Linked DNA regions of Sporichthya polymorpha DSM 43042. The protein of the gene in region 1 binds, or shares a complex with, the protein of each later gene. Links are inferred from orthologs where the notes say so. Each region holds a gene or a part of one and is shown in the gene's direction. Other genes may lie near its edges. The genes, in order: pcrA and uvrB.

Evidence for each region.
Region 2: the proteins of pcrA (region 1) and uvrB are in contact, whole or in part, in a crystal structure (PDB 7EGT), measured with the Thermus thermophilus proteins. The link is inferred for Sporichthya polymorpha DSM 43042 from one-to-one orthologs. Residues at the interface, in WP_096412145.1 of Thermus thermophilus: His654, Arg656, Phe657, Gln666, Asp668, Glu669, Lys680, Arg681, Leu682, Ser683, Lys685, Tyr686, Ala687; in WP_096411307.1 of Thermus thermophilus: Glu23, Leu25, Arg26, Asp27, Gly28, Glu29, Arg30, Phe31, Arg55, Glu326, Asp327, Phe328, Glu379, Ser382, Gln383, His398, Gly400, Arg401.

Annotation. Positions count from the first base shown.
Region 1 is NZ_KB913029.1:3,007,028-3,010,378, forward strand. Bases 76-3,114 are described here. They hold pcrA (DNA helicase PcrA), read left to right. Parts: upstream 76-414; coding sequence 415-2,814; downstream 2,815-3,114. Other genes in these bases: SPOPO_RS0114735 (hypothetical protein), read left to right, coding at 76-357; SPOPO_RS0114745 (ABC transporter substrate-binding protein), read right to left, coding at 2,848-3,114. In the rest of the region: more of SPOPO_RS0114735, read left to right, coding at 13-75; more of SPOPO_RS0114745, read right to left, coding at 3,115-3,351. UniProt on the Escherichia coli protein: A helicase with DNA-dependent ATPase activity. Unwinds DNA duplexes with 3'-5' polarity. Translocates on single-stranded DNA with 3'-5' polarity. Initiates unwinding more efficiently from a nicked substrate than double-stranded DNA.
Region 2 is NZ_KB913029.1:4,814,289-4,817,597, reverse strand. What follows is about bases 1-2,997. They hold uvrB (excinuclease ABC subunit UvrB), read left to right. Parts: upstream 1-438; coding sequence 439-2,556; downstream 2,557-2,997. Other genes in these bases: SPOPO_RS0123395 (hypothetical protein), read left to right, coding at 2,576-2,997; SPOPO_RS33235 (hypothetical protein), read right to left, coding at 1-312. In the rest of the region: more of SPOPO_RS0123395, read left to right, coding at 2,998-3,151; SPOPO_RS0123390 (cupin domain-containing protein), read right to left, coding at 3,155-3,309. UniProt on the Escherichia coli protein: The UvrABC repair system catalyzes the recognition and processing of DNA lesions. A damage recognition complex composed of 2 UvrA and 2 UvrB subunits scans DNA for abnormalities.

The DNA of each region.
Region 1 (3,351 bases):
GGGATTTTCGAGGTGGACGCGCTGCGGGCGATCCTCTTGGTGCTGCACGTGGGTGGCATGGCCGTGCTGCTCGCCGGCTTCCTGCTCGAGGTGATGAGCGGGAACCGCCGGTTCTCGCCGGTGATCTTCCACACCGCCGGGATCCAGTTCCTCACCGGCCTGGCGCTGGTCGGGGTCAACGAGGCTGACGACCGCGACCTGAACCACACCAAGGTCGCCGTGAAACTGCTGGTCGCGCTGACCGTCGTCGGCCTGACGCACGCGCTGCGCAAGCGGGATCCGCTCCCGCCGCCGGCGTTCTTCGCCGCGTTCGGGCTGGCCGCGGCCAACGCGATCATCGCCTACTCCTGGACCTGATCCCGCGGCCCGGTGCGGGCCCCGCCGCACCGCGCACCGCGACCTAGAGTGAGGGCAATGGACACGCTCTTCGACGACCTCCCGATGCCCGGCTCGGGAACCCCGGCCAAGCGTGTCCGGGTCGCGGCGGCGACCCCGTCGGCGGCCGACCGGAGCGAACCGGCGTCGGGTTCGGACGGGCCGGCCGCGCGCCCCGCGCCCACCGCGGAGGACCTGCTCGCCGGGCTGAACCCCGAGCAGCGCGCGGCGGTGGAGCACTCCGGCGGACCGCTGCTCATCGTCGCCGGGGCCGGGTCGGGCAAGACCCGCGTGCTCACGCGCCGGATCGCGTACCTGATCACGGTGCGGAAGGTCCGGCCGTCGCAGATCCTCGCGATCACCTTCACCAACAAGGCCGCGGGCGAGATGAAGCAGCGCGTGGCCGAGGCGGTCGGGTCGGCCGCGCCGAACTGGGTGTCGACGTTCCACTCGGCGTGCCTACGGATCCTGCGCTTCGAGGCGAAGCGGCTGGGGTTCACCTCCGGGTTCTCCGTCTACGACGACACCGACCAGCAGCGCCTGCTGCGCATGATCGTGCGCGACCTCAACCTCGACCCGAAGCGCTTCACGCCGCGGGCGATCGGCAACGCGATCAGCGGTCTGAAGAACGAACTGATCGACCCGGACACCTACAGCTCCACCGCGACCGGCCCGGTCGAGACCACGTACGCCGAGTGCTACCGGATGTACCAGGAGCGCCTGCGCGCCGCGAACGCGCTGGACTTCGACGACCTGATCATGACGACGGTCAACCTGCTGCAGGCGTTCCCCGACGTCGCGGAGCACTACCGGCGCCGGTTCCGCCACGTGCTGGTCGACGAGTACCAGGACACCAACCACGCGCAGTACGTCCTCGTCCGCGAACTCGTCGGCGGGACCGAGGCGCTGGACGGACATGACGTCCCGTCAGAACTTCCCCCGGCCGAGCTCTGCGTCGTCGGCGACGCGGACCAGTCGATCTACGCCTTCCGCGGCGCGACGATCCGGAACATCCACGAGTTCGAGCGGGACTACCCGAACGCGCGCGTGATCCTGCTGGAGCAGAACTACCGCTCCACGCAGACGATCCTGTCCGCGGCGAACGCCGTCATCGCGCGCAACCCGGACCGCAAGCCGAAGAACCTGTGGACCGACGCCGGTGACGGGGAGAAGATCGTCGGCTGGGTCGCCGAGGACGAGCACGCGGAGGCGTCCTTCGTCGCGGCCGAGGTCGATCGGCTCGCCGACGCGGGGCTCGCGAAGCCCAAGGACGTCGCGGTGTTCTACCGGACGAATGCGGCCTCCCGCGTGTTCGAGGAGGTCTTCATCCGGGTCGGCCTGCCGTACCGGGTCGTCGGGGGTGTGCGCTTCTACGAGCGCAAGGAGGTTCGGGACGCCCTCGCGTACCTGCGGGTGCTGGCCAATCCCGAGGACGTCGTCAGCCTGCGCCGGATCCTCAACGTCCCGAAGCGGGGGATCGGGGACCGCGCCGAGGCCTGCATCGACGCCCTGTCGAGCCGGGAGCGCATCACGTTCCCGGCGGCGCTGCGCCGGTGCGAGGAGGCCTACGGCATCGCGACCCGGTCGCTGACCCAGGTGAAGGCGTTCAACGAGCTGATGGACCAGCTCGCGACGCTGGTGGAGGCCGGGACGGGGCCGTCCACGGTGCTGGAGGCGATCCTCGAGCAGACCGGCTACCTGCACGAGCTGGAGACCTCGACCGACCCGCAGGACGAGACCCGCATCGAGAACCTCGGCGAGCTCATCGCGGTCGCGCGCGAGTACGAAGAGGCGAACCCGGACGGCTCGGTCGCCGGCTTCCTCGAGCGGGTCGCCCTGGTCGCGGACTCCGACCAGCTGCCGGACGCCGACGCCGAGGGTGAGGGCGAGGACGGTGGCCAGGTCACGCTGATGACGCTGCACACCGCCAAGGGCCTGGAGTTCCCGGTCGTGTTCCTGACCGGGTGCGAGGACGGGATCTTCCCCCACATGCGCTCGCTCGGGGACCCGGTCGAACTGGCCGAGGAGCGCCGGCTCGCCTACGTCGGCCTGACCCGCGCGCAGGAGCGGCTCTACGTCACCCGGGCCGAGGTCCGCAGTGCCTGGGGCGCCCCGCAGTGGTACCCGCCGTCGCGGTTCCTGGAGGAGATCCCGCCGAACCTGGTCGACTGGCGGCGCACCGCGAACCGCAGCCCGCTGCAGGCCCTGGCGTCGGGCTCGCCGCGGCCGGCCACCCGGCCCGCCGGGCGCGCCCAGGCGGGCCCGAGCAAGCCGATCGTCGCGCTGTCGGTGGGGGACCGGGTCACCCACGACACGTTCGGGCTGGGCACGGTGGTCGCCACCGCCGGCGTCGCCGACAAGGCCGAGGCGACCATCGATTTCGGCGACGGGGCGCCCAAGCGTCTGCTGCTCCGCTACGCCCCGGTCGAGAAGCTCTGAGCTCCCGCCGCGTCAGTCGTTGAGAGTCTGAGCTCAGTCGCGGCCGCAGTCGCCCTCGGCGAGCTTGGCCTCGAGGTCGTCGAGGATCGCCGTCGCGCCGATCAGGCCGATGCCGACCATCCAGGTGTCGTCGTCGACGTCGAACTGGCAGCCGTTCTGCACGGCCTGCAGCTGGTCCCACAGCGGCGTGACCTCGCCGCGGGTGGTCTCGTCCTCGGCCCCGTAGGTGGTGGTGAAGAGGATGTCCGCGTCGGCGCTCGTGAGCTCCTCGGTGCTGAGCCGGGCGATCGCGAACTGGTCGTAGGCCAGGTCCGGCGCCCCGAGGCCGATGGCCCGCAGGACACTGCCGGAGAAGCTCTCCGGCCCGTACACCCGGGTCTCGCCGGGCAGGAACCGCATGATCGTCGCGTCGGCGTCCGTCAGCCCCAACCGCTCGCCGAGCTCGGACGCGCGCCGATCGAAGTCGGCCAGCGCGTCCCGGGCCTCCGAACCGCGGTTCAGGGCCTCGCCGACGAGCAGGAAGTCCTCCCGCCACTC
Region 2 (3,309 bases), 1.8 Mb from region 1 along the record:
CGGGCCCACCGTGAACGACCCGGGGTTGCCCCGCGGCTCGCCGCCGTTGGGCCCGCCCGGAGGCAGGGAGAAGCGGTAGTCGACGACCTGGTTCGAGTCGAAGTTGAAGCCCGCGAGGTAGAAGCTGCAGACCTGTCGCGGCTCGTTGGCGCGTCGTTCGAACGGGGTGTCGGGGGCGTGGACCTTGATCGTGCCGTTGTTGCCGGGAGCGTCGACCGCCGCGGCGGGGCCGGACAGGACGAGCGGCGCGCCGCAGACGGCGGCCGAGACGAGCAGCGCTCCGGCTCGGGAGCTGCGGATGGACAGGGACATGGGGGCCTCCGTGGCGGGCGTGCCGATGGAGTGGGGTGGGCGAAACGTGCCCACCGTCGCACCTCCCAAACCTGCAGGCCAGGAGCTTCTCCGCCGGATGTCGGTGGCGGGACGTACCGTGGGCGGGTGAGACCCACCACGGACATCGAGCGGAGCACCGCCCCGTTCCGCGTCGTCAGCGAGTTCCAGCCCTCCGGGGACCAGCCGGCCGCGATCGCGGAGCTGGCCCGGCGCGTCCGGGCGGGGGAGCAGGACGTCGTCCTCCTCGGCGCCACGGGCACCGGCAAGTCGGCCACGACGGCCTGGCTGGTGGAGGAACTGCAGCGCCCGACGCTGGTCATGGCGCCGAACAAGACGCTGGCCGCGCAGCTGGCGAACGAGTTCCGGGAGCTGCTCCCGCACAACGCGGTCGAGTACTTCGTCTCCTACTACGACTACTACCAGCCCGAGGCGTACGTCCCGCAGACGGACACCTACATCGAGAAGGACTCCTCGATCAACTCCGAGGTCGAGCGCCTGCGGCACTCGGCGACGAACTCGCTGCTGACCCGGCGGGACGTCATCGTGGTCGCGAGTGTGTCCTGCATCTACGGCCTGGGCACGCCGCAGGAGTACGTGGACCGGATGGTCCGCCTCAACGTCGGTGACGAGATCGACCGCGACACACTGCTGCGCCAGCTCGTCACGATGCAGTACACGCGCAACGACCTCGCGTTCACCCGCGGGACGTTCCGGGTGCGCGGCGACACCGTCGAGATCTTCCCGGTGTACGAGGAGCTCGCGCTGCGGCTGGAGTTCTTCGGCGACGAGATCGAGCGCGCGATGACCCTGCACCCACTGACGGGTGAGGTGATCCGCGAGGAGCAGAGCATCCACGTCTTCCCGGCCACGCACTACGTCGCGGGCCCGGAGCGCATGGAGCGGGCGATTTCAGGCATCGAGCTGGAGTGCGAGCAGCAGCTGGCACGCCTGGAGAAGCAGGGCAAGCTGCTGGAGGCGCAGCGGCTGCGGATGCGCACGACCTACGACATCGAGATGATGCGTCAGGTCGGGTTCTGCTCGGGCATCGAGAACTACTCGCGGCACATCGACGGTCGCGAGGCGGGCAGCCCGCCGCACACGCTGCTCGACTACTTCCCGGACGACTTCCTCCTGGTCATCGACGAGTCGCACGTGACGGTTCCTCAGATCGGCGCGATGTTCGAGGGCGACATGTCACGCAAGCGGACCCTCGTCGACCACGGGTTCCGGCTCCCGTCGGCGATGGACAACCGTCCGCTGAAGTGGGAGGAGTTCGTCGAGCGAATCGGGCAGACCGTCTACCTCTCCGCGACGCCGGGCCCGTACGAGCTCGGCCGCGCCAACGGGGTGGTGGAGCAGATCATCCGCCCGACCGGCCTGGTCGACCCCGAGATCGTCGTCAAGCCGACCAAGGGCCAGATCGACGACCTCGTCCACGAGATCCGCACGCGGGCCGAGCGCGACGAACGCGTCCTGGTCACCACGCTGACCAAGAAGATGTCCGAGGACCTCACCGACTACCTGCTCGAGATGGGCATCCGGGTGCGGTACCTGCACTCCGAGGTCGACACCCTGCGCCGCGTGGAACTGCTGCGGGAGCTGCGGATCGGCGAGTTCGACGTCCTCGTCGGCATCAACCTGCTCCGCGAGGGTCTCGACCTGCCCGAGGTCTCCCTGGTGGCGATCCTCGACGCGGACAAGGAAGGCTTCCTCCGGTCCGGGACCTCGCTCATCCAGACGATCGGCCGCGCGGCCCGGAACGTGTCCGGCCAGGTGCACATGTACGCCGACACGGTCACCCCCTCGATGGCGAAGGCGATCGACGAGACGAACCGGCGCCGGGCGAAGCAGGTCGCCTACAACCTCGAGCACGGCATCGACCCGACCCCGCTGCGGAAGAAGATCGGCGACATCCTCGAGCTGATCGCGCGCGAGGACGCCGACACCGCCGAGCTCATCGGTGGCGCCGGGCGGCAGCGCAGCCGCGGCAAGACGCCGGTGCCGGGTCTGTCGTCGAAGGTGTCCACGGAGGCCGGCAAGCACGCGGGGGACCTCGCGACGATGCCGGCGATGGACCTCGCGGACCTCATCCAGCAGCTCAACGACCAGATGCACGCCGCCGCGGCCGAGCTGCAGTTCGAGCTGGCCGCGAGGCTGCGGGACGAGATCAAGGAACTGAAACGCGAACTGCGAGGGATGCGGGAAGCCGGGTCGCCGGCCTGATCTGTCGTACGCTGCGCCAATGCGGAGACTGGCGGGGATCGTGCTGGCCGCGGCGCTGCTCACCGGAGCGGCCGCGTGCGGGGGAGACGACAAGGACCCGGTCGGCAGCGATGTCGAGGTGGGCACCGAGACCGGCAACCTCAAGCCCGAGGACGTGCGCGCCTCGGCGTCCGAGGTGGCCGACGGCTGGCGCGAGCTGGAGCGCTACGCCGACGACGTCGTCGCCAAGCTCGGGTCCGACGAGGCGGCCCTGCCCGAGCTGCAGGAACGGTTGCTGACGATCTGGGAAGCGATCCTCGGCTCGGTGAAGGCCAACGACCCCGCGACCTTCGACACCGCCGACGCGGCACTGAAGACGCTGATGTCGGCTCAGGGCTCCGCCGACAAGGCCGAGGCCGAGGAGGCCGCCGACGTCGTCGAGGACGCCGGCGAGGACTATCTGGAGAAGTTCCCGGCCTCGGGCGCCTCCGCGTCCCCGTCGGCGTCGAGCGGTTCGCCGTCCGACGACAGCGAGGACTCCGACAGCGAGGACAGCGGTGCCGACGACGGCGGGTCCGACGTCAAGTCCGACGCCGACCCGCCGATCTCCTACTGAGCCTCAGAACTCCTCGTAGGCGACGTCGGTCATCCCCGGGGTGCCGGGGCCGTAGACGTAGCTCATGCGGGCGTACTCGGGGGCGGCGTAGGTCGCCCGGCTTCCGGCCGGGACGACGATCGTCTGCCCCGGGCGGACGACGTGCGTCTCGCCCTCGC